One region of the Kocuria gwangalliensis genome, then DNA from elsewhere that is predicted to be linked to it. Evidence: riboswitches for the same ligand, from Rfam matches in the RefSeq annotation. Region 1 holds a riboswitch; each other region holds the start of a gene.
The links. A riboswitch is a leader RNA that binds a small molecule or an ion and turns the genes downstream of it on or off. The one in region 1 is predicted to bind S-adenosylmethionine.
Positions count from the first base shown of each region.

Region 1 (9,579 bases):
ACCCTGACCCCCGGCGAGATCCTGATGTCCGAGTCCCAGGAACGCATGATGGCCGTGGTGACCCCGGAAAAGGTCCAGGCGTTCGAGGCGGTCATGACCAAGTGGGACGTGGAGTACTCGTGGATCGGTGAGGTCACGGACACCGGTCGTTTGATCATCGACTACCAGGGCGAAGTGATCGTGGACGTGGATCCGCGCACCGTGGCCCATGACGGCCCGGTCTACGAACGACCCTTCGCTCGCCCCGAGTCCCAGGATCAGCTGCAATCCAACCATTTCACCGGCTCGCCCGAAGACGCCTCCCGCCCCTCCGGTGCGCAGCTGCGTCAGGCAGTGCTCGAACTGATGGCCTCGCCCAACCTGTGCTCCAAGGACTGGGTCACCAGCCAGTACGACCACTACGTGCAGGGCAACACCGCCATGGCCATGCCGGATGACGCCGGCGTGATCCGCGTGGACCAGGAAACCGGTCTGGGCGTGGCCCTGTCCACCGATTGCAACGGTCGCTACACCCGCCTGGACCCCTACGCGGGCGCGCAGCTCGCGCTCGCCCAGGCCTACCGAAACGTCACGACCGCCGGTGCCCGTCCTGCGGCCGTGTCTGACTGCCTGAACTTCGGCTCCCCCGAGGACCCGGACATCATGTGGCAATTCGCCGAGGCCGTGCGCGGTCTGTCCGACGGTTGCCAGGAACTGGGCGTGCCCGTCACGGGCGGCAACGTTTCGCTGTACAACCAGACCGGCGGCGTCGCCATCAACCCGACCCCGGTGGTCGCCCTGATGGGCGTGCTCGACGACGTCGCTCGCCGCACGCCCTCCGGGTGGCGCGAGGACGGTCAGGCCATTTACCTGCTCGGTGAGACCGCGGACGAATTGGACGGCTCCGAATGGGCCCGCGTACGCGGTCACCTGGGTGGTCGGCCCCCCAAGGTGGATCTGAAGCGGGAGCGCACCCTGGGGGATATGCTCGTCAACATGTCACGGGACGGCATGATCGACGCGGCACACGATGTTTCCGAGGGTGGCTTGGCCGCGACCCTGTCGGAAATGGCCCTGCGCTTTGGCGTGGGTGCGCGGATCGGCCTGGGAGAAGTGGCCGACCGTGATGGCGTGGACACCTTCACGCTGCTGTTCTCCGAGTCCCAGGGCCGGACCGTGGTGGCGGTCCCCCGCTCGGAAGAGGTGCGCTTCAAGGACATGTGCACCGTGCGCAACTACCCGTTCGCACGTATCGGCGTGGTGGACGCGGAGTCCGGGGCCCTGGATGTTCAGGGCGAGTTCTCCGTGGACCTGGGGGCCTTGCGAGAAGCCCACAGCTCCACCCTGCCCAGGTATTTCGGTTGATCACAAGGATAGGCACCATGACTGACGTTTCCGAAGAGCTCAGCCCGGGACGATCGATTCGTACCGAGCGTCTCGTGTTGCGTCCATTCACCCAGGACGAGCTCGAGGCGATTGCGGATCGAGCGGATTTGGCGCAGTTCGCTCAGGGGTTCCCGACTCCCGAGGATCAGGACTGGGCTCATACGGCATTGGACGCCGGCAGCTATTTCTTCACCGAGACCATGTACTCGATGTTCGCCGTGGTGGATGCCGCCTCGGGCCAGGTCATCGGCATGGCGGGTTTCGTGGGCCCGCCCATTGACCACGAACTCGAGGTCGTGGGCTCCGTGATACCGGGCCGCCAGAATGAGGGGTACGCGGACGAGGTGCTCCCCTATCTGGTGGAGTTGGCCTTCCAGAATCCCCAGGTCAAGGCCGTGAACGCGTCGGTTCCGTGGGGCAATGAGCCCGCACGGAAGCTGCTGCTCAAGAACGGCTTCAGCGAATGTCCGAGTGACGGGTTTGAAGCCACATATGTGCATCCCCGCCCGGAGATGCGTTCCAGCAACTGAGTTAGTCGGCTATGTTCCCCTGGGCCCCGTACGACCTGTTCTCCCCGGACACCGTCCCTGAGTGGATCCTGGTGATCCTGGTCGTCATCGACCTGTTGCTCCGAATCGGTGCGCTTGGCTGGATTCCCCATCAGCGCAGACCGTCGGTCGCTCTGGCGTGGTTGCTGGCCATTTTTCTCCTGCCCTACGCGGGGTTGTTGTTGTTCCTGGTCATTGGTTCTTCTCGCCTGCCGCGAAAGCGGATGGAGAAGCAGGCCAAGATGAACGACATCATCCGGGAGAACACCCCCGAGGATTTCTCCCTGGGCAAGGAATTCGACGACCTACCCGAATGGGTCACCACAACCGCCAAGCTGAACTATCAGCTGGGCGCGTTGCCCATGGTGGGCGGTAATGGCTTCGACATTGTCACGGACAACCACGAGTCCATGGAGCGCATGGCCCGTGATGTGGATCGGGCCACCGATTACGTGCACTTCGAGTTCTACATCGTGGCCACGGATCGGGTGTCCCGGGTGCTGCTGGATTCCCTGGTGCGGGCGCATGACCGTGGTGTCCGGGTGCGCATCCTGATCGACCACGTGGGTTCGCTGGGTTACCCCGGGTACGCGGAACTCGTACGCCGTTTCAATGCCTCCGGCATCCCCTGGCGGCGCATGCTACCGATCCGCCCGTGGCGCGGTGAGTGGCAGCGCCCGGACCTGCGTAATCACCGCAAGATCCTGGTGGTGGACGGGTCCATTGCCTACACCGGTTCGCAGAACATCATTCACCGCTCCTACAACAAGAAGAAGAACATCCGCCGCGGCCTGGAATGGAAGGATCTGATGATCCGCTGCTCCGGGCCCGTGGTTGCCGAGCTCAACGCGGTGTTCGTCTCCGACTGGTACTCGGAGACCGACGATCTGCTCCTGGACGAGGCCACCGAGGTCCTACCGAACGTGGAGGCCCCCGTGTACGCCCAGGTGGTCCCCTCCGGTCCCGGGTTCACGACCGAGAACAACCTGCGGCTGTTCAACCACCTCATTTACAACGCCAACCGGCGCGTGGTGATCTCCAGTCCGTACTTCGTGCCGGACGAGTCCCTGCTGCACGCGCTCACCACCGAGGCGCAGTCCGGGGTGGACGTGGAGATTTTCGTGGGTGAGTCCTCGGACCAGTTCCTGGCACGGAACGCCCAGAATTCCTACTACTCCGAACTCGCGGAAGCCGGCGTGAAGATCTACCGTTACAGCTCGCCCACGGTGCTGCACGCCAAGTTCGTGCTCGTGGACGACCTGATCAGCGTGATCGGCTCCTCCAACATGGACGAGCGATCCTTTGCCCTGGACCTTGAGGTGTCCGTGATGATTGTGGGCCAGGACTTCCACGACCGCATGGAGGAGGTCGTGGGCCAATTCAAAGCGTCCTCGACCCTGCTGGACCTCGACGCCTGGAACAACCGCCCCCTGCGACACAAGTACGTGGAGAATGTCTGTCGCCTCACCTCGGCTTTGCTTTAACGCCGACGACGCCGCTGCCGCGACCTTGCGCTCGAAAAGGTCACGGCAGCGGCGTCGTCAGTGCGCGGGGCAGGACCGCAACGCACGGTCGGATCAGGGTGCCACCAGGACCGCGCGACCGTTCAGGGTGCGCTGACGCAACCCGTCCAGAGCGGCGTTGACCTCCTGGGCGTTCAGCGGGGCCTCCTTGATGGGCGGAACGGGGAGGTTCGCGTCCTGGGCGAGCTGGACGAGTTCTTTGAGCTCGGGAAGGCTGCCCACAAAGTTACCGCGGATGTTGAGGAGGTTGAACGCGGCCAGGGCCGTGGGGAATTTGTACTGCCCACCGAACAGGCCCACGCTGACCAGGGTCCCCCCGTTGGCCATGGCGAACAGGGCAGCGTTGGACGTGTCCCCGTTGTTGACCAGGTCGATGGCCGCGGCGATCTTGCCACCACCCGCCGTGACGATCTCCGTCACCAGGTTTTGCCCGCCCACAGTCACGGTGGCCGAGGCCCCGATCTTGGTGGCATTGGCCAGTGCGGCCTCACTCATGTCCACGGCCACGATGTTCTGATGCCCCAGGGCCCTGAGCACCGCGATGGTCATGAGACCCACGCCGCCGGCACCGATGACCGCCACGGGCTCGTCCGCGGGGACCGGCATGATCTTCTTCGCGGCGGAGTAGGACGTCAGTCCCGAACACGCGAGCGTGGCCCCGAAGGAAGGATCAATGTCACCGAGGGGCACCAGGTAGCGCTCATCCGGAAGGTAGACCTCTTCCGCGTACCCGCCCCGTAACTGCACGGACAGGTTGCGCTTGCGGCGGCTGCAGTAATTCTCGCGGTCCTCAGAGCATGCATGGCAGTCACCGCAGCCGATCCACGGGAACACGATGAACTTGGTGTCCCCGGGCGTGAGCGTGGCGTCCGGTCCCGCGGCCACCACTTCCCCCACGATCTCGTGCCCCAACACCACCGGGTACCGCGCGCCCGCCGCGGTGAGTTCGTACCGGCCGGCGTCCCCCAGGTCGAAGTACCCGTCCTGGCAATGGACGTCCGAGTGGCAGACTCCCGAATGGGTCACCCGAACGATCACCGCGGAGCCGTCCAGCTCGGGACGCTCCACCTCCAGTTCCTCGGCGGGTGCTCCCGGTTCTTTGTGCGCAAAAACCTTCATGGCCACTCCTTCGTAGCGACGGGTCCGGCCCGCGTCCCGCGGACTTAGCCCCCACTGTAGGCGGCGATGGCTCGGGTGGGCTTTGCGCAGCCCGGAAGACACGACGCCGCCCGGTCGCCTTTGCGGGAAAGGCGACCGGGCGGCGCGGTCAAACGGGTTGTTAGCCCACCAGCTCGCGAGCGGCGGTGTCCGCCACGGAGGGCTTGTCCGCGAACGCGCCGCGGTACTGGGCCGCGGGGTGGCTGTCCATGACCCGGGGCTGGCCGGCGCCGTAGAGGGACTCGCGCAGGGTGGAGCCCTCGTACTCGGTGCGGTAGCGACCGCGCTTCTGCAACTCGGGAACCACGTACTCCACGAAGTCCTCGAAGGAGCCGGGGCTCACGTGGTAGGCCAGGTTGATGCCGTCCAGGCCACCCTCGTCAACCCATTCCTCGAGCTGATCGGCCACGGATTCCGGCGAACCGACGATCACGTCACCCATGCCACCCAGGGCGCAGTGCTTGGCGATCTCCTCGCGGGTCCACTTCTTGTCCTTGGACTGCAACGTGAACGGGGTCAGGAAGGACTGGATGGAGTCGGTCTTGACGTAGTTGAGGGCCTCGTCCTCGTCGAACTGGCTGAGGTCCACGCCGGACCAGCCGCCGATGATCGCCTGAGATGCCTCCAGGTCCACGTAGGAGAGGTACTCCCGGTACTTCTCCTGGGCCTCCTCCTCGGTCTCGGCCACGACCACCGAGAGCATCGCGTAGATCTTGATGTCGTCGCGGTGGCGGCCCTGGGCCTCGGCCTGCTCCCGGATCTTGTCCGTGACGAACCGAGTGAGGTCCGGACGCAGACCGCCCACGAACACGGCCTCCGCGTGACGACCCGCGAACGCCTGACCGCGCGATGACGCACCGGCCTGGAAGATCAGCGGGGTGCGCTGCGCGGACGGCTCGGTGAGCGCGGCACCCGGGACGGTGAAGTACTTGCCCTGGTGCTGGATCGGGTGCACCTTTTGGGGATCGGCATAGATACCGGCCTCGCGGTCCTCGACCACGGCGCCGTCCTCCCAGGAACCTTCCCAGAGTTTGTAGCAGACGTCGAGGAACTCTTCGGCGATCTCGTAGCGGGTATCGTGCTCGATCTGGCGCGGCAGACCCTGATTCTCCGCCGCGGAGGGCAGGTAGGAGGTCACCACGTTGAAGCCCACGCGACCCTTGGTCAGGTGGTCCAGGGTCGCGTACTTGCGGGCCAGTGTGTAGGGCTGCTCGTAGGTCACCGCACTCGTCACGCCGAAGCCCAGGTGCTCGGTCACGGCCGCCATCGCGGAGATCTGCATGAACGGGTCGTTCACGGGAACCTGCGCGCCGTCCGTCACGGAGGGCGCGGCGGAGTTCTTGTAGATGTCGTAGATGCCCACCACATCGGCCAGGAAGAGCGCGTCGAACTTGCCCTTCTCCAGCGTCTTGGCCAGGTTGGTCCAGTACTCAATGGTGTTGTACTCGGTGGCCTTGGACCGCGGGTGACGCCACAGGCCGAAGCTCTGGTGGTCCACGCAGGTCATGTCAAAGGCGTTGACGGAGATCCGCTTCTTGGTCATGGGTGCCCCTTCGGGTTGAACGCGACCCGCGCCCCGTGCGCCACCTACGGCGGCCTACTCTGCGGGTCCAGCGCGTTTGTGTGGCGCCGTACTTGCCGCATGCGGTGTGTCATGCGGCCCGATCCTCACCTGGGGCACCCCGCTACGGGAGAGGGTTGCCGTCCGACAAGCCAGGGCTGTGCGTCGGAACTCATGATCGTTCTGGGCTCCACTGTACCGTTTCCGCACCGACCCGTGAAACATAAGGATCGAGCGGATGCGCGGTGAGACGATGGTTGTATGAGTGATCGCCACGTCAACGATCCGGACCTGATTCGCGAGCTACTCACCACCCCGGGGCGGTGGGCCGTTGTGGGGTTGTCCAGTAACCGCACCCGGCCGGCCTATGCGGTGTCCCGGCGGATCCGTGAGGAGTTCGGGCAGGAAATCATCCCCGTGAACCTTGCCGGGGAATCCGTGCACGGCGAGACCGGTTATCGCTCACTCAAGGAGATTCCGGGCCACGTGGACGTGGTCGACTGTTTCGTGAACTCCCGGCGCGTGGGAGACGTGGTGGATCAGGCCATCGAGATCGGCGCCGGTGCGGTGTGGTTGCAGCTGGGCGTGTCCGATCAGACCGCCGCGGCGCGGGCCAAGGCCGCCGGGGTGAAGGTGGTCATGAACACCTGCCCGCTGATCGAGGCCCCGCGGGTTCTGTAGTCCCGACTCGATTTGCGGCGGCGGCCTCCCGGGACGTTGAATGGAACGGTTCCCATCCGGAGCGGCCGAGAGACCTGGCTCGTTGACGTCGCAGCAACCGGTACCCGTGCGATACAAGGTGCTAATGCCAGGAGACGATGGAGTTGATCGAGATTACTTCCTACTCAGACCCTCATTCCCCCACGCCCAATCCCGCGCTGATCTCGGATGATGCCCGCGAGGAGTTCTGGGCCGAGCAGGCGACCCGGCTGGACTGGGCCGAACCGTGGCACACGACCCACCGCTTCGCCAAGCCGCAGAAGATCGGCGCGGACGAGGACGGCAACGACATCCTCTCCGTCCCCGAGATTGCCTGGTTCGAGGGCGGCAAACTCAACGTCTCCTACAACTGCGTGGATCGCCATGTTGAGGCAGGCCGCGGCCATCACGTGGCCCTGTACTTCGAGGGTGAACCCGGTGACCGCCTGGTCTACACCTACGCGGACCTGCAGCGCGAGGTCTCCAAGGCCGCCAACGCCCTGCTGAAACTCGGTGTGGAAAAGGGTGACCGCGTGGTCATCTACCTCCCGGTGATTCCCGAGACCGTCATCATCACGCTCGCGTGCGCTCGGATCGGCGCAATTCACTCGCTCGTGTTCGGAGGCTTCTCCGCCGAGGCCCTCAGGTTCCGTGTGGAGGACACCGGCGCCAAGGTGTTGGTGACCACGGACGGGCAGAACCGGCGCGGCGTCGTGGTCCCCGTGAAGACCAACGCGGACCAGGCCTGCAGCGGCACGAACGATATCGAGCACGTGATCGTGGTGCGCCGCACCTCCCGGCCCGGTCGCATGGATCTGCCGCGCGGCACCCGCGGGCTGCGCTCCAAGGAAGAGGACACCGTGCCGTGGACGCGCGGGCGCGACGTGTGGTGGCACGAGCTGACCGCGGATGTTCCGGACGTGCATGTGCCCGAGGCCTTCGACGCCGAGACGCCCCTGTTCATCATTTACACCTCCGGCACCACGGGGAAGCCCAAGGGCCTGGTCCACACGACGGGCGGGTACCTGGTGCAGACCGCGTACACGCACGCCCTGATGTTCGATCTGCTCCCGGACGTGCCCGATGCCCACGGTGTGCTGCGCCCGGACGAACTCTCCGCCGTCAACGATCCCGCCAAAGTCGATTCAACCGTTCACTGGTGCACCGCGGACCTCGCGTGGGTCACCGCGCACACCTACGAGATCTACGGCCCGCTGGTCAACGGCGTGTCCGAGGTGATTTACGAGGGCACGCCCAACACTCCGGATTACGGTCGTCACTTCGAGGTCATCGAACGCTACGGGGTGACCAATTACTACACCGCGCCCACGCTGATCCGCTCGCTCATGGGTGCCTTTCCCAAGGGTCTGCCGCAGGTCTACAACCTCTCGTCCATTCGTCTGCTCGGATCGGTGGGCGAGTCCATCAACCCCGAGGCGTGGCGCTGGCTGCGAGCGCAGGTGGGCCGCGACGAGGTCCCGTTCGTGGACACGTGGTGGCAGTCCGAAACCGGCTCGTGCGTGGCCTCCCCGCGCCCGCATGATCCGCAATTCGCCCCTCCCGGCACGTTCGACGACGCCGCTGCGCACACCTCCCTGAAGCCCGGAAGTGCTACGCGCGCCGTCCCGGGAATCTCGGTGCGTGTGCTCGACGAGTCCGGTGAGGAAGTGGGCCCCAACCTGCAGGGCTATGCCGTGATCGACAAGACCGGTCCGTCCATGGCCCGCACGGTGTGGGGCGATCCGCAGCGCTACCTGTCCTCGTACTGGGCGGCCTACGGTGAGCGCGGCTGGTTCCTGGCCGGGGACGGCGCTCGCACCGATGACGAGGGTGACCTGTACATCCTGGGCCGCGTGGACGATGTGATCAACGTGTCCGGGCACAGACTGTCGACCATTGAGATCGAGTCCGCCCTGGTGACCCACCCGCACGTGGTGGAGGCTGGCGCGACCCCCATTCGCGACGCGGTGACGGGGCACGCCGTGCTGGCCTACGTGGTGCTCACGGCACAGGCGCAGTCACTGTCCGCGGATGAGGTCCGGGAAGAGCTGCGCGCTCATGTGGCGCAGGAGATCGGCCCCATCGCGAAACCCCGCGAGGTCATCGCCGTCCCGGACCTCCCGAAGACCCGTTCGGGGAAGATCACCCGTCGCCTGTTGACCCAGCTGTACGAGGGTCAGAGCCTGGGCGACCGCTCCTCGTTGCAGAACGAGGAAGCACTGGACGCGATCGCGGAGGTCCTGGCCGCGCGCGGTTGACCGCCGCATATGAGGGGTCATCAGAACCTTGTTCGGCATCTCAGGGGCCGCTAGAGCCATTGCCAGTTCGGATGAGGGTTCTCCCGGCTCCTGAGATGTATTCGTTGGTTCCGGTGCCACCTCAAGTTTCTCGGGTCAGTGTTACGGGAAAGTTGAAGATCCGCGGATAACGCGTCAGCACTGCGCATCCGATCGTCAGCAGACTCAACAGCACGAGGATGATGGCAGCTTCTCGGAGCGACCCTTCACGAGTCACGTCGCCGGTGAAGTCGTGATGGGTTCGTCCCCGTGAGAATCCCGGGCCCGAACGCGAGTCCCGTCCTGCGGTGCGCTGCAGGAACCAGAAATCCGCGCCATGCGTTACGGCGTGGGACGTTCGTTACTTCCCGGGGCACTGAAACTGATACTTCCGAGCAGACCTCCTAGGATGATCCAGTGATGAATCCCGCCGCTCAACCCCCGACGGA
Region 1 covers NZ_BAABLN010000035.1:21,004-30,582, forward strand. Annotated here, with positions in the region: gene purL (phosphoribosylformylglycinamidine synthase subunit PurL) at 1-1,344, shown strand, start outside; gene ABEA06_RS12700 (GNAT family N-acetyltransferase) at 1,362-1,895, shown strand; gene cls (cardiolipin synthase) at 1,907-3,397, shown strand; gene ABEA06_RS12710 (alcohol dehydrogenase) at 3,491-4,555, opposite strand; gene ABEA06_RS12715 (LLM class flavin-dependent oxidoreductase) at 4,716-6,137, opposite strand; SAM riboswitch class IV at 6,221-6,335, opposite strand; gene ABEA06_RS12720 (CoA-binding protein) at 6,417-6,836, shown strand; SAM riboswitch class I at 6,886-6,980, shown strand; gene ABEA06_RS12725 (AMP-binding protein) at 6,974-9,112, shown strand; gene ABEA06_RS12730 (succinate dehydrogenase cytochrome b subunit) at 9,551-9,579, shown strand, end outside.

Region 2 (9,579 bases), on a different contig from region 1:
GGTGAACACGACGTCCGCCGCCGTCAGCGGTCTTCCGTCGTGGAACGTGACATCGGTGCGCAGTTTGAAGATCCACGCTCGACCGTCCTGGACGGGCTCCGCGCTTTCGGCCAGCGCCGGGACGGGTTCGTACTCCTCGTTGAACTCGTAGAGCGTGTCGTAGAGGTTGAGCACGCGTCCGGCATCGGCAGTGCCCACGGGGATGTGGGCGTCCACGGTGTCCGCGGCGCCGCCGCCCGCGAGCCCCACCCGAAGAATTCCGCCCGGTTCGGGGGCGCCCGTGGCTTCCGTTCCCGAGAAGGCCTGCTGGGTGTTACTTCCGCAGCCGGCCAGGGCGAACACCGCGGCCGTGGCTCCCACGCCCAGGAAACCACGCCGGGACAGCGCACGACGCCGTTCGACCGAGTTCCGGGTCTCCCGTTGCCGTCCGTGGTGGTCCGGAGCCGGATGTGGATAGGGTTTTGCGCTCATATTTCCTCGCTGTTGAGACACGACGTTGTGAGACTCCTGGCGAGCGCTCAATGGGTGGAGCGTGCCGGGCGCAACCGAACACGGGGCGCCTGTGGGAAAGGGATAAGCAGCTACGGGATCTTACGGAGGCAGCCGATCCACCGCGAACGGATCAAGCCCACCGGTTGACGAACCGGACCGCGGGCAGAGTGAGTGTGCTGCATCTGCGCCTCCGATCAGTTGTGGGCTACGCGACCCGGAGCGGAGCTCACGGGTCGGTATCACCGCGTGTTTCGCGTACCTATGACATTAGGAAATTCACAGGTGTGAGTCAAAGATCACACGCGCAATTACGCGGAGTGCGGTGGCCACTGTCCACGGTCCGCCAACACCCGGGTGAGCACATCCCCGCGGTCGGTCACAATCCCGTCTGCACCGATATCCAACAATTGGCGCATTTCGTCGGCGTCGTTAATGGTCCACACGTGCACGGCCACACCCACGCGGTGGGCCACCTCCACGAACTTGGGGTCCACCACCGAGACCGGAAGTTTCCGCCCGCCCGGCAGGGAGAGGTCGTACGTCACGGGCAGTTGGACGGCAGTGAAGTCCGCAACCTTGACCGCCCAGGCCTTGGTCAACAGCGACCAGATGAGGCTCGCGATCCTGGGGGAGGCCTTGTCCGTCACGCGGGCCGTTTTGGAGAGGATCGTGAGCCCTGCGCAGCCAATGGTTCCCGCCGAGGTGAGCGGGCGCTTGCCGGTGAGCCGGGCGATGTTCTCGAGCGTGCGGCGTCGGCGGTCTTCGGAGAATGAGGTCACCCGCACGCGGTCCACGGCACCCTCCTGGGCAAGCACGCGCGGCAGCGCCATGACCGAGGATTCGTCCTTGACGTCGATATTGAAGTGCAGGTCCGGTAGCTCACGCAGCAGTTCGGACAGGGTCGCCAACGGTTCCGTACTGCCGATGCGCACGTCCTGCAGCTCGGACCAGGGGAGATCACAGACGTCACCGGATGTATTGGTCACCCGATCCAGTGTGGGGTCGTGGAATGCCAGCACCACGCCGTCCGAGGTGGTGTTCACATCCGTCTCGACCCATACGAATCCTAGGTCCGCGGCGGCACGAAACGCTCGAAGGGTGTTCTCATGACCGTCCAGTGAGAAACCACGGTGGGCCAGGGCGGCAGGTTGATCGGCAACTGACATGTACTAAACAGTAACTTGTCCGTCACCGTTTCTGGTCAGGCATGATCCAAATAGTTCTCAATGACCTGGGCCACGCCATCCTCGGTGAAGGGCGGTGCCGTACGACCCACCGCGGTGACGACCCCCGGATGTCCGTCCGCCATGGCGTACCCGTGACCGGCCCACGTGAGCATTTCCAGGTCATTGGGCATGTCACCGAAGGCCATCACGTGCTGACTCGTGATCCCGCGCTCAGCGGCGTACCGCTCCAGCGTGCGGGCCTTGGTCAGCCCTCGCTGCCCGATTTCCACCAGCGGGGCTGCGGCCACGGAATGGGTGACGGCAAGCCGCCCGTCCACCAGGTCACGCACGTGCTCGAAATACTCGTTGGGTACGGCGCCATCCAGTTTGGCCAGCAGCTTGACCACACCGATCCCCCGGGGCAGACACTCCCTGATGGGTGCCTCCTCCACGGGGAAGATTTCCATGCGGTCGCTGCGGGACCATCCGGGATCGGTGAAGACCCGATCCAGGGTTTCGGCGGCATAGAGCGTGCGGGGGAACAGCTCGCTGATCTCCCCCATGATCCCGAAGGCCTCACGCACGTGGAACAGGCTGGTCTCAATGACGCGTTCGGTGGGCACGTCGTACACCACGGCCCCGTTGGAACAAATGACCACCCCCACGTCCTCCAGCTGTTCGTGGAGCGGGTGGAGCCACCGTTTGGGACGCCCGGTCACGAACACCACGTGAATCCCGGCATCCCGTGCGGCGGTAATGGCCTCGACGGTGCGCGGCCGGAAGCGAAAATCGGGTCCCAGAACCGTCCCGTCCAGATCGCTCGCGATCATTCGGACGGGCTGGTGGGGTTCCTCCTCGAAACTTCCGCGCACCACTGGAGCGTTACTTGACTTCGTACACGGGGGTCAAGAAGGCGCGGGCGATCCCGTGGAAGAACAGGTTGAAGTTCACCACGGCGGGGCTGGCGTTCTCGTCCACGTCCAGTTCAGCCACGTCCACGGCGGTCACGCACAGGATGTAGCGGTGCGCACCGTGTCCCTCGGGCGGAGCCGCCCCCACGAACTCGTCGGTGCCGCCGTCGTTGCGGTGCTTCACGGCACCCTCCGGCGGGTTCAACGCCGCCCCGGTCGCCAGTTCCGTGACGGAGGCCGGGATATTGGACACGCACCAGTGCCAGAACCCACTGGGGGTGGGCGCATCGGGGTCGAACATAGTCACCACGTAGGACTTGGTGCCCTCGGGCGCCCCCGACCAGGACAGTTGCGGGGAAATGTCCTCACCGCCGGCGCCCATGATTGCGGAGACCTGTGCGGTGGCCATGGTCTCACCCTCGGCGACATCCGTTGAGGTCAGAGTGAACGTGGGAAGGTCGGGCAGGTCTGCGTAGGGTTCGCGGTCGAACATCGGTATTCCTTTCGTTGAACGGTTCGTACTCACGGACACGTCCTTGCCGACGGCGCCCGCCACCTTCACGGCGGGGGCTTGTCGTGGCGGCCGGCCGCGCAGGAGCGGCCGGCACGCGTCAGTTCTTCGGCAGATCATCCTTGGTCGGCAGGTCCGCCCCGGAACGGGAAACGGTCACACCCGCGGCGGCTGCGGCGTAGCGCAGGATTTGCCGTACCTCGTCCTTGTCCAACGCGTCCAAGTCACGGCGAGCATCGGCTCCGGTGAGACCGCGGTCGGTCAAAGTGGAGATCAGGGCGGCCATGAACGAATCCCCCGCACCCACCGTGTCCACCACGTCCACTCGGGCCGCTGCGGTGTCCACACCTTCGCGTCCCGTGCCGCGGCTTACCGCCCAGGGGCCCAGTGGCCCGCGAGTCACGATCACCAAGTGTGCACCCGCTTGCAACCACGCCCGGGCGCTGTCCTCGATGGAGCGGTTCGGATAGAGCCACAGCAGATCTTCGTCAGAGGCCTTCACGATGTCCGCGGACGCCACAATGGCCTCCGCCCGAGCGCGGGCATCCGAAGAATCCGGAATGATGGTGGGTCGGCAATTGGGATCGTATGAGATCAGGGCGTGGCCATGGGCACGCTCCACAGCCTTGCGGACCAGGGTCGCGCCGGGTTCGAGCATGGCACCGATGGAGCCCACGTGCAGCAGGCCGGTATTGCTGAGGAGCTGATCGATCTGGTCGTCGGAGACGTCCAAGGACCAATCCAACTGAAAGGCATAGGTTGCGGCGCCGGCCTGATCCAGCGTGGCCTGCGCTACCGAGGTGGGCTTGGAATCCGGGCTGAACGGCAGGCTCACCTTGTTGTCCCGCAGGTGCGCGGCCACTTGCTCGCCGTACTCGTCCTGACCGTAGCGGCCCAGGAACTGCACCGACTGACCCAGGCGGGCAAGGCCTACGGCCACATTCATGGGGCTTCCGCCCACGTGCGCTCGAGGTGCTTCACCCTTGCGCGAGACCACATCCACGAGAGCTTCACCGATCACCGTCAACATGGCACCACGGTAGCAAAGGCGACCGCCAAGAAGACGGCGCCGCGGCGGCGTCGTCACCTAAAGGGATACGCACACGAGGGGTGCGCGAGCCACGTAGACTGACGTACGACGAGCCGCCCCATTCCTACGGGGCGCCATCACGCTAGACCGCACAACGAAGCGCGGCACAACACGGCCCTCACGACGAAGTCCGGGTCGAGGAAGAAGGATGCTGATGAGCACCACCTGGTCCGATCGCGAAGCACTTGCCGAGGCACTGGTCCCCCTGGTGGGCCGTTTGCACCGCGAGAACAAGGTGGTCACCACCGTATTCGGCCGGTCGCTGGTTCACAAGTCCGTCACCGAAATCATCAAGGCGCACCGCTTCACCCGCCGCATCCTGGGAGAAGAGCTGCCGCTGAAGGACACCCTCGACATCGTCGAGACGCTGACCAAGCTCCAGCTGGGTACGTGCAACATCGACGTGGCCAAGCTGGCTCAGGGCTACCAGGAATCCGCCGGCACCGACCTCGAGGCGTACTTGCGTGAGCGGCTGGCTTCCGTGGTCGAGCACCAGGGTGAGAACGAACCCGAGTCCCAGGATGTGGTGCTGTACGGCTTCGGTCGCATCGGCCGTCTGCTGGCCCGCATCCTCATCAACCGCAACGACGGAACCGGCCTGAACCTGCGCGCCGTGGTGGTCCGCAAGAAGCCGGGCAACGACCTGGTCAAGCGCGCTTCCCTGCTGCGCCGTGACTCCGTGCACGGCCCGTTCGACGGCACCATCACCGTGGACGAAGCGAAGAACATCATCACCGCCAACGGTGTGGACATTCAGTTCATTTACGCGGGTTCCCCGGCCGAGGTGGACTACACCGAGTACGGCATCGACAACGCCTTGGTGGTCGACAACACCGGCGCGTGGCGCGATGAAGAGGGACTTTCCCAGCACCTTCAGTCGAAGGGGGTCGCCAAGGTCCTGCTGACCGCTCCCGGTAAGGGCGAGCTCAAGAACATTGTGTGCGGCGTGAACGACAAGGACATCGTGGCCGAGGACAAGATCCTTTCCGCGGCGTCCTGCACGACCAACGCCATCACCCCGGTCGTGAAGGTCCTCAACGACCAGTACGGCATCAAGCAGGGCCACGTCGAGACCGTTCACTCGTACACCAACGACCAGAACCTCATTGACAACTGGCACAAGGGTGACCGCCGCGGCCGCTCCGCAGCGCTGAACATGGTCATCACCGAAACCGGTGCCGCCAAGGCCGTGGCCAAGGCTCTGCCCGAGATGCAGGGCAAGCTCACCGGCAACGCCATCCGCGTGCCAACCCCGGACGTCTCCATGGCCATCCTCAACCTGCAGTTGGAGAATGCCCCCGAGAGCGCCGACGAGGTCAACGCGTTCCTCGAGGGCATCTCCTTGAACTCGCCCCTGCGCAAGCAGATCGACTACGTGGACTCCCCGGACGTGGTCTCCACCGACCTGGTCGGTTCCCGCCGCGCCGGCGTGGTGGACGGCCTGGCCACCATTGTCAACAACAGCTCCCTGGTGCTGTACGTCTGGTACGACAACGAGTTCGGTTACTCCTGTCAGGTGGTGCGCGTTCTGGCACGCATGGCCGACATCGCCATGCCGCAGCTCCCGTAAGTTCCCCGGCCACGACGACGCCGCCCCGGTGACCTTTCGCGCGAAAGGTGACCGGGGCGGCGTCGTCGTCGGTGGGAGCGCACAGCTCAGGGGCCGCTGGAACCCTGCCGCGCACCTGATGCCCCGTTAGAACCCTTCTGGGCTCACCCAAGGGCCCCAACGACACATGAGGTGTACACGACCTCGTTTTTCCGTAGCCGCGCCCCCACCACCGGGAGCCGATCACCCAGGCGAGATCCGCGGACCGTTGAGTTCGCCGGATCGTGGCCTGCACATACCCGATGGCTTGCGTGGTGGCCACTGATCCCACGATCCAGTTACGCCATTCTTCGGCTCCGTCCGGTGAGGCTCCCCCGATCTGGTGCGCGTACCGTGCGGTGAGTTCGTCAAGCGTGGGTGACTCGCCACCCGTGAACTCGTAGAGTGCCGGGTCACCGAGTACCTCGACCATTTCTGAGGCGTGATCGACGCGCAGCGGTTCCAACGTTATGCAAGCGGCACATCTCATGGCTCGTGAGAACCTCTCTTTGCAGGTGGTGCGTCGTTGGGGCCCTTGTGGCCCGCGCCCAGGGTTCTAACCACGCAGGAGATGGGTGCGAAGGCCCGGGCGGTACCTGTGATGCGTTCGCGGCACTGCCGAGAGTGCGCCAAAGGCCTAACAGCGTTCAGCCCTGTTTCGTTGTGGGTTCGCCGGACGGGTTGACCTCACCAATGGCGTTGAGGCCGAACATCGGGGTGCCGTTGACGCGGTGGTCGCCCACGATCCGCGCCTTGTACATGGTGGGATTGTGGGTGGCCACCGTGCGCGCGTTGCGCCAAAAGCGGTCCAGGGACTTGGATTTACCCACGGCGGAGGCGCCGAGCAGATCAAAGATCCCGTCGGTGACGTCGCGCACCAGGTCCGGGACAACCACCTGCGCGTGCGCCACCGGCACCTCGCACGCGTTGGTCAACTCCTGAGGGTTCTCGAGCAGGGGATCGCCGCCGAGAACGCCGATGGCGGCGTCGAGCTCGCGGGCCGCCTGAAGAACGATTGCCCGCGCGGCGCCAGCCTTGGCGCTGAGCTCACCCACGCGCTGCAGGATCTGCGGGTCCTCACGCGCGACCGATCCCGTGCCGGTGTTGAAGCCGCGGGTGCGTGAACGCACCAGGTGAACACCCTCGTCGATCGCGGCCCTGGCAATGCCGGCCTCGACAGCGAGCAGCACGAGCTGGAACACGGCGGTCTCCTGGGTTGCCCGGCCGTCTCGATTGCGCACATGGGACGCCGGAACCTTGACCGCGCGGAAGTGGCTGGTGCCCGTTCCGGTGAGTTGCTGGCCGAAGCCGTCCCAGTCATCGACCAGTTCGATGCCGTCCCACGAGCTCTTCACCAGCGCGTGCGAGCGCTCCTCGTGACCGGGGATCTGGGCGGTGACCTGGATCCAGTCGGAGAAAATGGAACCGGTGGAGTAGTACTTGGTGCCGTTGAGTTCCCACTCGCCGTCGCCGGTCCGGGTGAGTGTGGTGGCGGCGGTGCCCAGGGCTGCACCGGAACGCTCGGTCGCGGCATTACCCACGGTTTCACCGGCGGCAATACGCGGGAACCAGACCTCGGACTCGTCGGAGCCCAGGCTCGCAATGAATCCCAGGTGTGAGCGGTACACGTGCGCCACGTTGGAGTCGGCGGCGGCCAGGGCGATCAGCAACTCGGCAACCTGCTCCAGGGTGGCACCGTAGCCGCCCCGCGGGCGCGGGACCGTGAGCGCGCCGAAGCGCCGCTCATTGAGCCACGCGAACTGCTCGAACGGGAGGATCCGCCGTTGTTCGCGCTCCACGGCCCCGCCGGCAATGCGCTCGAACACCGGTTGAAACACGTCGAAAAGGTCGCGGGTGCTCAGCGGCTCCGCGGCGTGCGGTTGATGTTTGGTGGTGGCCAACTGTTCTGTGGTTCGGGTGTCGGTGCTCATGTTCTCGGTGGTCCCTCGCGTTCTGTCGCGATGCTCCGCACCATCGACCGGGAGCAGCCCGGCGCACGGGCGTGAGCGTGCGAACCGCAGGAGCCGAAAAGCTGTCCATCGGTCGTGGCGGAAGCACCGTCCCGGTATCCGGGTGGTTGCTGCGGCGTTAACGAGCCACGTCTCTCGGCCGCTCTTGATGGCGTTACGGGTTCAGGTCATCACGGGCTCGGAGTGACTGTCAACACGCGTGACGCTCTATGACCGCCAGAACGCCCCGGTCACCCGGGACAGCGCATGCAGGTCATCCACGTGGGCGAGTTCGCGGGCGGAGTGCATCGAGAGCAGTCCCACGCCCACGTCCAGCGTGCGCATGCCCAGCCGGGTGGCCGTGATGGGTCCGATGGTGGAACCGCACGGCACGTTGTTGTTGGAGACGAACTCCTGGTAACTGATTCCGGCGCGCTCGCACGCGTCCGCCCACAGCCCCGCGCCCACGGCGTCGGTGGTGTACCGCTGATTGGCGTTGATCTTGAGCAGCGGCCCGGCACCGGGCTCCGGAGTGTTCACGGGGTCGTGGTGCCCCCGGTAATTGGGGTGCACCAGGTGCCCGGCGTCCGCGGACAGGCACACCGATGCGGACAGGGAGCGCCGATAATCGTCCTGCGATTCGCCCCGGGCCGCACTGATCCGGACCAGGACGTCCTCCAGGAACGGACCGGCCGCGCCCGAGCGCGTGGCGGAACCGACCTCCTCGTGGTCGAACGCGGCCAGCATCGAGATCTGCGACGCGGACTCGAGGTCATCCGCGTGCTCGACCAGTGCGTGCAACCCGGCGTACACGGAGGACAGGTTGTCCAACCGCCCACTCGCGAGCAGCTGCCGCCGCTGCCCGATCAGCTCCGGTTTTTGGGTGTCCGCGAGCACCACGTCGAAGCCCACAATGCGCTCCGGAGTCACCGACGCCTCGACCATGTCCGCGAGCAACCCCAACACATCAGCGTCCTGAACCGACCCGGTCCCCCAGATGGGCTGCACGTGCTGCTGCTTGTCGAGCGTGAGACCCTCGTTGGCTGAGCGATCCAAATGGATGGCAAGTTGTGGAATGCGCGCAATGGCCTCGGTCGAGCACAGGTGCTGTGAGAGTTCACCGTTCTCACCGCGCACCACGAGCCGCCCGGCCAGGCGCAGGTCACGGTCCAGCCACGAGTTCAACAACACCCCGCCGTAAACCTCCACCCCGGCCTGGTACCAGCCGTGGGACACCGTGGTGGGTTTGGGCTTGAGCTTGAACCCGGGTGAATCCGTGTGGGCGCCCAGGATCCGGTAGCCGGTGCCCGCGCGAAGATCGCGCGGGGCCACCCAGGCGATCAGAGCGCCGTCGCGAATCGTGAAGTGCCGCCCGGCGACGTCGCTCCACGCCTCGGTTTCGTTCAGTTGCGTGAATCCCGCCCCGCGCAGCAGACCCGCCGCGGCCTCGACCGCGTGGTACGAACTGGGCGATGCCATGACGTAATCACCCAGTGCGCGGGCGTAGCCGAACGGGGCACGGTGAGAATCCAAGTCGGACACGCTGTGAGGGGCCATGCAGGACAGTCTAGGGAGTGCGCTCGGGATCGGCGGCCGAACCGGTCCGCCGCACATCCAGTAGACCCACCGGGCGCCCCTGGCCGTCCCGGACCGTGTACGGACCGTACTGCTCGGGCAGGGAGAGGTAGTTCTGGGTGCGGGGATCCACCACGAATGCCGCGAGTTCGGAGCCGTTCTGGCTGACCACGCGAGGCCGCTGAGCGAGCGAGGGCAACCGCGGCGGGGGCGGCAGGATGATGGTGCGGGAGGTGGCGATCCGCGTCTTGCGCGCCATCCGGAACACGACCACAAGGAATATCCCGTTGATCGCGA
Region 2 covers NZ_BAABLN010000010.1:5,877-15,455, reverse strand. Annotated here, with positions in the region: gene ABEA06_RS05125 (ABC transporter substrate-binding protein) at 1-471, opposite strand, end outside; gene ABEA06_RS05120 (glycerophosphodiester phosphodiesterase family protein) at 801-1,658, opposite strand; gene ABEA06_RS05115 (HAD family hydrolase) at 1,694-2,488, opposite strand; gene ABEA06_RS05110 (YbhB/YbcL family Raf kinase inhibitor-like protein) at 2,541-3,062, opposite strand; gene ABEA06_RS05105 (carbohydrate kinase family protein) at 3,181-4,110, opposite strand; gene ABEA06_RS05100 (glyceraldehyde-3-phosphate dehydrogenase) at 4,325-5,740, shown strand; gene ABEA06_RS14550 (GNAT family N-acetyltransferase) at 5,625-6,248, opposite strand; gene ABEA06_RS05095 (acyl-CoA dehydrogenase family protein) at 6,406-7,689, opposite strand; SAM riboswitch class I at 7,792-7,883, opposite strand; gene ABEA06_RS05090 (M18 family aminopeptidase) at 7,936-9,264, opposite strand; gene ABEA06_RS05085 (CPBP family intramembrane glutamic endopeptidase) at 9,275-9,579, opposite strand, start outside.
Region 2: linked by a shared signal. The riboswitch ahead of ABEA06_RS05095 (acyl-CoA dehydrogenase family protein) and the one ahead of ABEA06_RS12725 (AMP-binding protein) in region 1 are both predicted to bind S-adenosylmethionine.

Region 3 (9,579 bases), on a different contig from region 1:
GGGCTATTCGGTGGCGGACGTGGACGTGCTGTGTGACCGGATCACGGAGCACTTCCGTTCCGATGAGGATCTGGATCCTTCGCTCGTTCGCACGGCGGTGTTCCGCCAGGCGCAGGCTCAGCGCTGCTACGAGGAGCAGCAGGTCGATGCGTTCCTGGACCGGGTGGTAGAGCTGATCCTGGCATTGCGCTGATTCCCAGGCTTCAGCATGTTTGTATACAAAGCGGGCCTAACTAGCGAACCTTTCGCGAGTTAGGCCCGCTTTTTCGACTTTTTGCGCGTTGCTGTTGTGTTTATGGATACAAAGAGCTTAACGTGGTCTTCATCACACAAGGAGGCTCTCATGGCGTCTACGCCCCCTGTCGACTCGGCCAACTCCACGGCTTTCGACTTCACTGACGCGCAACGCTCGGACCAGTTCCAGCAGTTGCGTAAAACTCACCGTTCTTTTGTCTTCCCCATGGCCATTGCGTTCCTGGTCTGGTATCTGCTTTACGTGGTGCTGGCTATTTACGCTCCCGAGTTCATGTCCCAGCGAGTCTTCGGGAACGTGAACCTCGGGTTGCTCCTGGGGCTCCTGCAGTTCGTAACCACCTTCGGCATCACAGCGGCGTACGTGTCCTTTGCCAACCGGAAACTTGATCCCCAGGCCACTGCTCTGCGCGAGCACCTCGAGGCCTCCGGTGCGGGACGAGGAGAAGCGTAATCATGATCAATATCACCTCCGCGGCTCTTCCCGCGATTCACGCCGCTACCGAGGCGGACACCGAAACCGTCGGAACCCCCTGGATCAACATCAGTGTGTTCCTGGCTTTCGTGGTCATCACGTTGGTCGTGGTGATCCGCGCGTCCAAGTCCACCTCGACCGCTGCTGATTACTACGCAGGCGGCCGCTCCTTCTCGGGTACGCAGAACGGCCTCGCCATTGCCGGTGACTACCTCTCGGCGGCGTCGTTCCTGGGCATCGTGGGAGCCATTGCGCTGCAGGGCTACGACGGGTTCCTGTACTCCATTGGCTTCTTCGTCGCGTGGTTGGTCGCGCTGCTGCTCATTGCCGAGCCGCTGCGCAACACGGGCAAATTCACCATGGCCGATGTCCTGTCCTTCCGCCTCCGCCAGCGCCCCGTGCGCGTGGCCGCATCCATTTCCACGCTGGCCGTGACGTTCTTCTACCTGTTGGCGCAAATGGCCGGTGCCGGTGCGCTCGTGTCGCTGTTGCTCGGTATTGGTTCCAAAGCGGGTCAGTCCCTGGTCATCGTGGTCGTGGGCATCATCATGATCGTCTACGTCTTGGTGGGCGGCATGAAGGGCACCACGTGGGTCCAGATCATCAAGGCGTGCCTGCTGGTCACGGGTGTTGCCGTGATGACCGTGTGGATCCTGGCAATGTTCGGCTTCAATTTCTCGGCCATCCTGGGCGCCGCAGTGGAAACCAATAACAACCCCGCCATGCTGGATCCGGGACTGAAGTACGGCTTGAGTGAGATCACCAAGATCGACTTCATCTCGCTGGGCCTGGCGCTGGTGCTCGGTGCCGCCGGTCTGCCGCACGTGCTCATGCGCTTCTACACGGTTCCCACCGCCAAGGAAGCACGCAAGTCCGTGGTGTGGGCCATCACCCTGATCGGCTTGTTCTACCTCTTCACCCTGGTGCTGGGTTTCGGAGCAGCCGCGTTGATCGGCTCCGACCGGATCTTGAATTCCCCCGGTGGCGTGAACTCGGCCGCTCCATTGCTCGCCTACGAGCTGGGCGGCTCCATCCTGATGGGTTTGATCGCCGCAGTGGCCTTCGCAACCATCCTTGCCGTCGTCGCCGGTCTGGCCATCACGGCCTCAGCGTCCTTCGCGCATGACATCTACACATCCGTGATCAAGAACGGCAATTCCGACCCCAAGCAGGAACTGCGCGTCGCCAAGACCACCGTGGTCATCATCGGCCTGGTGTCGATCGCCGGCGGTATCGGCGCCCAGGGTCAGAACATCGCGTTCCTGGTGGCACTGGCCTTCGCGGTCGCCGCATCGGCCAACCTCCCCACGATCCTGTACTCGCTGTACTGGAAGCGCTTCACCACCCGCGGTGCCGTGCTGTCCATGTACGGAGGTCTGATCAGCTCCGTGGTCCTGATCATCTTCTCGCCGGTGATGTCGGGCGCTGAGACGTCCATGATCCCGGGTGCAGATTTCGCCATCTACCCGCTGTCCAACCCGGGCATCATCTCCATTCCGTTGTCGTTCCTGTTGGGCTTCCTCGGTTCCATGTCCGAGCGTCGGCCGGAGGATCCCAAGAAGCAGGCCGAGATGGAAGTTCGTTCCTTGACGGGCGTTGGTGCTGAGAAGGCAGTCGATCACTGATTGAGTGTCCTGACGATTTCTCCTGTAACCTGATAGGGAGCTGGCAGTCAGTACGCTGACCAAGGCATACGAACGCGACGACCTCGTGTTAAAGCAAGCAGCTAAACTGGAGGAATCATGGGCATTATTAGCTGGATCGTCCTGGGCCTGATCGCTGGCGCACTCGCCAAGCTCATCATGCCGGGTCGTCAGGGTGGCGGCATCATCGTCACCATCATCCTGGGCATCATCGGTGCCATCCTGGGCGGCTTCCTGGGCAGCCTGGTGGGCATCGGATCCTTGGAATCCGTGTTCGACATCGGAACCATCATCACCGCAATCGTGGGCGCACTCATCGTGCTGTTCATTTACGGTGCAGTGACCGGCCGCAAGGGCGCTCGTCGCTGATCCACGGCATCACTGAACAAGGGCGTCACCTCCGGGTGGCGCCCTTGTTGTATGTGCTGAGCTCCTCCGATCCACGAGATACTGGTGACCATGTCTGACGCACCCCTGACCATGACCCCCGAACTCGACAGCGCCACTGGCAAGCAGCCCCGGCGCGTGGTCATTCTGGGTTCCACGGGCTCCATCGGTACGCAAGCGCTCGACGTCGTCGCCTCCGCGCGTGGCCTGCGGCGACCGGGCGAGGACGACGCCGCCGCGGGGCACCCGCCGCTGTCGGTCACGGCCTTGGCCGCCGGAACGTCCAACCTGCCGGTGCTGGCGGAGCAGGCCGTGCGAGAACGTGTGGCCGCGGTTGGAACCAGTGGCACGGCCGACCACGCCCGGCAACTGAAAGAACTCATTGCCCAACGAGCCTCGGGGGAGGGCCTGACAGGCTTCACCCCCGAGATCTTCCACGGACCCGAGGCCGCAACGCGCGTGGCGGAACACTCGGACTGTGATGTTGTTCTCAACGGCATCACCGGGTCCATCGGACTGGCTCCCACGCTCGCCGCATTACACGCGGGGACGCCCGTGGCGCTGGCCAACAAGGAGTCCCTCATCGCGGGCGGCCCGCTGGTTAAACAGGCCGCGGCCGCCACCGGCCTGGAGACCCCGCTGATCCCGGTGGATTCCGAGCACTCGGCTCTGGCGCAGGCGCTGCGGGGAGGCCGTTCGAGCGAAGTCGACCGATTGATCCTCACCGCCTCCGGCGGACCCTTCCGAGGCATGTCCCGGGATCAACTCACCACGGTCACGCCCCAGCAGGCGTTGAAACACCCCACGTGGGACATGGGGGTGATGGTCACGACCAATTCGGCCACCATGGTCAACAAGGCGCTTGAGGTCCTGGAAGCATCCCTGTTGTTCGACGTTGTCCTGGACCGGATAGACGTGACCGTGCACCCACAGTCCGTGGTGCATTCCATGGTCCAGTTCGTGGACGGTTCCACCCTGGCCCAGGTATCACCGCCGGACATGCGACTGCCCATTGCCTTAGGTCTGGGGTGGCCGCACAGAATTACCGGCGCGGCGGCGTCGTGCGATTGGACGCAAGCGGCGCACTGGACCTTCGAGCCGCTGGACACCGAGGCATTCCCCGCCATCGAGCTGATGAAGCATGCCGGGACGCTGGGCGGCACCTGGCCGGCCGTGTTCAACGCGGCCAATGAGCAGGCCGTGTACGCCTTCCACCGGGGTGAGGTGAACTTCACGACCATCGTGGACATCGTTGCGGTGGTCGTGAATGAACACGAGGGCGACACGACCCCGCGGCTCGAGGACGTCCTGGGCGCCGAGGGCTGGGCCAGGAACCGGGCGGATCAGTTTATTGCGCAGCGTTTCAGCGCACGCTGATCACCGCCGGCCCCATGTTAGGCTTGGCCGCGGATGACGAGATCCGGCGTCCAGCTCTGGCTGGCCGGACGGCAACCCTCTCCCGTAGCGGGGTGCCCCAGATGACCATCCGGCCGCGGTTAACGTAGCTCCCGGCAAGTGCGGATTTGCGAATCACCCAGCACGAGCCCTGCGAATGCGGTGTGTCCTCGAACGCACCGCTTTCCGATGTTAATCGCCCAGAACATTCCACTCCTCGGAAAGGCACATCGTGCGATCTCACCGCTTGATCCCCCTTGCGCTGGCCACCACCCTCGGCCTCACCCTGACCGCGTGCGGCGGCGGAGACTCCGAATCCTCGGATCCCGCTGCGGACGGCACCATCACCATTGGCATCGTCGGGTCCGAACCCGCGCACGACGCCCTCAAGGAAGTCGCTGCGGAGAACGACATCACCGTGGAATACGTGGACTTCAGTGATTACAACCAGCCGAACCCCGCCACCAAGAGCGGCGACGTGGACATGAACTGGTTCCAGCACACCGCCTACCTCGCGGATTACAACAACAACTCCGGGGACACCATCACCCCGGTCGGATCCACCGCGATCTACCCGCTGGGCATGTACTCCAGCAAGTACGACTCCCTGGACCAGATCAAGGACGGCGACGAGGTCGCCATCCCCAACGACTCCATCAACCTGGGCCGCGCGTTGAACCTGTTGAAGCAAGAGGGCCTGGTGGAATTCACCAAGGACACGATCGCTCCGACCGAGGGCGACATCGACGCCGAGAAGTCGAAGGTCTCCGTTCGCCCGGTGTCCGCCGAGCAGACCGTTCTGTCGATGGATTCCGTGGCCGCTTCCGTGATCAACAACGACTTCCTGGGCCGCGCCAACATTGATCCGAAGTCCGCTCTGGCCTCGGATGATCCCACGCAGGACAGCGCCAAGGTCTTCGACAACCTGTTCGCCGCCACCGAGGCCAACGCGGACAACGAGACCCTCAAGAAGGTCGCGAGCTTCTACTACGACCCGAAGGTGCTGAAGGCCGAGGACGAGGAGAGCAAGGGCACCGCTGTTCCCACCGAGATCGACCAGCAGGAACTCAAGGACCTCCTGAAGCGATACCAGGAAGACCTGAAGGAACAAACCCAGTGATTGTCGAGTCCAGTGAGCGTACCCTGGTGCGCTTCCGGGATGTGAGCAAGGTTTACACGGGCGGGTCCAAGCGTGCTCCTCGCGTGGTCAACGCCGTGGACACAGTGACCCTGGATATCACCAAGGGCGAGATCTTTGCCGTGATCGGGTACTCCGGTGCCGGCAAGTCCACGTTGGTTCGCCTGATCAACGGCCTGGAGCCCATCAGCTCCGGATCGTTGGAGGTGGCGGGCAGTCGGGTGGACGGCAAGTCGGAGACTCAGCTGGCCCCGATCCGGCGCAAGATCGGCATGATCTTCCAACAGTTCAACCTGTTCAACTCGCGCACCGTGGCGGGCAACATCGAATACCCGCTCAAACGCGCCGGTTGGAAGCCCGAGGAACGCAACCAACGGGTCACCGAACTGCTGGCCTTCGTGGGGCTCACGGACCGGGCCAAGAACTACCCGGAACAACTGTCGGGCGGCCAGAAGCAGCGCGTGGGTATCGCACGCGCCTTGGCGTCCAACCCGGAACTGCTGCTCGCGGACGAATCCACCTCTGCGCTGGACCCGGAGACCACCCAGGAGGTGCTCGGTCTGCTCAGGCGGGTGAACCGTGAGCTGGGGATCACCATTGTGCTCATCACCCATGAAATGGACGTGGTCCGTTCCATTGCGGACCGCGTGGCGGTGATGGACAGTGGCCGCGTGGTGGAGGTGGGTACCACCTCGGACGTCTTCGCGTATCCGCAGGCGGAGACCACTCGGAAGTTCGTGTCCTCGGTGATGCGCACCGTTCCCCGGGAGGACGAGATCGCCAAGGTTCGCCAGGAGCACCCGGGTCGGTTGATCCTCGTGGATGTCACGGACCAGAACAGGATCGGTTCCGTGCTCTCGGAGTGCGCTCGCGACGGCGTGACGTTCGAGATCGCCTTCGGCGGTATCTCCATGCTGCAGTCCCGATCATTCGGCACCCTGACGCTTTCGCTCAATGGCCCGGACACCGCCGTGGAGAACACCATTGTCCGATTGCGCGAGATCACCAAGGTTGAGGAGGTGGCCCGCTGATGGATTGGTCAGTATTAGGACCCCAGTTGCTGTCCGCCACGGGCCAGACCCTCTACATGGTGGCCGTGACCCTGGTCCTGGCCGGGCTCATCGGTTTGATCGTGGGCGTGGGCCTCTACGTCACCAGGCGGGGCAACATCTTGGAGAACAGCGCGGTCTTCACCGCCTTGAACCTCCTGGTGAACTTCATTCGCCCCATCCCGTTCATCATTCTCCTGGCCGCACTGGGCCAGGCCACGGAATCCATTGTGGGTACCCGACTGGGCCCCAACGCCGCGATCTTCGCCATGACCATTGGTGCGACCTTCGCGGTGGCGCGCATCGTGGAGCAGAATCTGATGACCGTGGATCCGGGTGTGGTCGAGGCCGCCCGTTCCATGGGTGTGTCCCGGTTGCGGATCATCACCACGGTGATCCTGCCCGAGGCCCTCGGTCCGCTGGTGCTCGGCTACACCTTCTTGGTCATCGGCATCACGGACATGTCCGCCATGGCCGGTGCCATCGGTGCCGGTGGTTTGGGCGACTTCGCGTTGCGCCTGGGGTACCAGCGTTTCAACGACGAGGTCACCTGGGCCGCTGTGATTGTCATCATCATTCTGGTGCAGTTGGTCCAGTTCTTCGGCAACTGGCTGGCACGCAAGATCATGCGCCGCTAGCGATAACGATTGATACGATCCCCGCCCCGGGCCTTCCCACGGAAGTCCCGGGGCGGCGTCGTCGGGCGTTCGTTTGCTCACGTCCGGCTGCAGCTTTCCCCCGAAGTGGCACAATGGAAGGTGAATAAATCGGGGAGCACTTTTCGGCGACCCGGCCAACAATCCCCTGGAGGCAATTCGTGAGTTCGGTCAGTCTCGGTATGCCCGCTGCACCCCAGCCGGTGCTTTCACCTCGGCGGAAGACCCGTCAGATCCAGGTGGGCTCCGTGGGTGTGGGATCGGATTTTCCGGTCAGCGTGCAGTCGATGACCACCACGCCCACCACGAACATCAACGCCACGTTGCAGCAGATCGCGGAGCTCAATGCCGCCGGTTGTGACATCGTGCGCGTGGCGTGCCCCTCCCAGGACGACGCCGATGCGCTGCCCATCATTGCCAAGAAGTCACCGATTCCGGTGATTGCGGACATCCATTTCCAGCCCAAGTACGTGTACGCGGCCATTGACGCCGGTTGCGCGGCCGTTCGCGTGAACCCGGGCAATATTCGCAGGTTCGACGACCAGATCGAGGGGATCTCCCGCGCCGCGGAAGCCGCGGGGGTCTCCATCCGCATCGGTGTGAACGCGGGCTCCCTGGACAAGCGCTTGCTCGAGAAGTACGGCAAGGCCACTCCGGAGGCTCTCATGGAGTCCGCCGTCTGGGAAGCGTCCCTTTTCGAGGAACACGACTTCCACGACTTCAAGATCTCCGTCAAGCACAACGACCCCGTGACCATGGTGCGCGCCTACCAGCTGCTCGCCGAGCGCGGCGACTGGCCCCTGCACCTGGGTGTCACCGAGGCCGGGCCCGCTTTGCAGGGCACCGTGAAATCCGCCACGGCCTTCGGCATCCTGTTGGGTCAGGGCATCGGGGACACCATTCGTGTTTCCTTGTCCGCGCCGCCGGTCGAAGAAGTCAAGGTGGGCAACCAGATCCTGCAGTCGCTGGGCCTGCGTCCCCGCAAGCTGGAAATCGTCTCGTGCCCGTCCTGCGGACGCGCCCAGGTGGACGTCTACAAGCTCGCCGACGACGTCACCAAGGGACTTGAGCACCTGACCGTCCCGCTGCGCGTGGCCGTGATGGGTTGTGTGGTGAACGGACCGGGTGAGGCTCGGGAGGCAGACCTGGGTGTGGCATCGGGTAACGGCAAGGGGCAGATCTTCGTCAAGGGTGAGGTCATCAAGACCGTTGCCGAGGACCAGATCGTCGAGACGCTGCTGGAGCAGGCGAATCTGATGGCCGAGAGCATGGAACTGGACGAGAACGGTCAGCCGATCGAAGGCGCTCCGGTCGTGACGGCCGGATGACCCGATACCGGGTGACGCGCTTGCTGGTTCCCGGGGCCGTGCCGCAGGCACAACTGGACCGGCTCATGGCGCGTCACGCGGTATCATCGGTGTTCGTTGCCTCGCACGTGGACACCGTTCGCGCCGCCCGGCGGCGTCGACCGGCACCCGTGCTGGGCATCATGAGTCCCGCCCAGGAACTTGTCGGCGCTTGCTGGGTGGGTACCAACGTGGTCCCGATCGCACTGGATGAAACCGGGCAGGACCTGGTCGCGGACCACCTCGCGCGGGGCGGTTCACGCTACGCTTCCCTGTTCGGGCCGGCGGAGCCCGTCATGGGGCTGTGGAACCGGCTCAAGACCTCGTGGCCCCTGCCGTTCGACGTACGCCCTGACCAGCCGCTGCTCGCAATGGATACCGATCCGGCGTCCGAGCAGTTCAGCGCTGTGTCGGATCGGGTGCGCTGGGCAGAGGTGTCCGAATTCTCCCGTGTGCTGCCCGCGGCTGCGGCGATGTTCGAAGAAGAGGTCGGGTACTCACCGTTCGTGGACGGCGCCCAGAGCTACCGCAAGCGCGTCGAGCAATTGCTGCGTGATCGCCGCACGGCGGTGCTTACGGACGACACGGACGGCAAAGTCATCTTCAAGGCGGACATCGGAGCCATGAGCGGCCAGGTATGTCAGATTCAGGGTGTTTGGGTCCATCCGGCGTACCGCGGCAGGGGACTTGCGGCCCCGTGCATGGCGGCGGTGGTGGCTCTGGCCAGAACATACGTTCCCGTGGTCAGCCTGTACGTGAACTCATACAACCGGCCCGCCCTGGCCACGTATCGCAAAGTCGGTTTCGAGCGGTCGGGTACTTTCGCCACGGTTTTGTTGTAGCCGGCGAGGGAGGTCCCACACAGGTGCGGCGATGATCCTGCAGCATGCGTGAGCCGGGTTACATTTGGGGCGTGGCAACCTCAGCCGCTCAGTCAACTGGTACAACCGGCGAAAATTAGGTGATTTCCCATGGGCTCCATCACGACCCCCACGTCCTTGCCCCGCAAACCGTTTGCATGGCGTCGCGGCACCCGTTCAATGACTGCTCTTGCGGTGGCCGCATTGGCACTCACCGCATGTTCCTCAGGAGGCGGAGGAGCAGAAAGCGAACCCGACCCCCAAGCCAGCTATTCGCAGGACCAGGTGGTCAGTGCGCTCAACAGTGTGGAGGTCGACGGCCAGAAGCTGTCCGCCGAGCCCATGGACGAGGACAACGCCGACAGTCAGATGGAGGAC
Region 3 covers NZ_BAABLN010000013.1:71,826-81,404, reverse strand. Annotated here, with positions in the region: gene ABEA06_RS06210 (DivIVA domain-containing protein) at 1-193, shown strand, start outside; gene ABEA06_RS06205 (DUF485 domain-containing protein) at 344-706, shown strand; gene ABEA06_RS06200 (solute symporter family protein) at 709-2,352, shown strand; gene ABEA06_RS06195 (GlsB/YeaQ/YmgE family stress response membrane protein) at 2,470-2,739, shown strand; gene dxr (1-deoxy-D-xylulose-5-phosphate reductoisomerase) at 2,851-4,134, shown strand; SAM riboswitch class IV at 4,167-4,281, shown strand; gene ABEA06_RS06185 (MetQ/NlpA family ABC transporter substrate-binding protein) at 4,385-5,272, shown strand; gene ABEA06_RS06180 (methionine ABC transporter ATP-binding protein) at 5,269-6,321, shown strand; gene ABEA06_RS06175 (methionine ABC transporter permease) at 6,321-6,977, shown strand; gene ispG (flavodoxin-dependent (E)-4-hydroxy-3-methylbut-2-enyl-diphosphate synthase) at 7,157-8,323, shown strand; gene ABEA06_RS06165 (GNAT family N-acetyltransferase) at 8,320-9,183, shown strand; gene ABEA06_RS06160 (hypothetical protein) at 9,313-9,579, shown strand, end outside.
Region 3: linked by a shared signal. The riboswitch ahead of ABEA06_RS06185 (MetQ/NlpA family ABC transporter substrate-binding protein) and the one ahead of ABEA06_RS12725 (AMP-binding protein) in region 1 are both predicted to bind S-adenosylmethionine.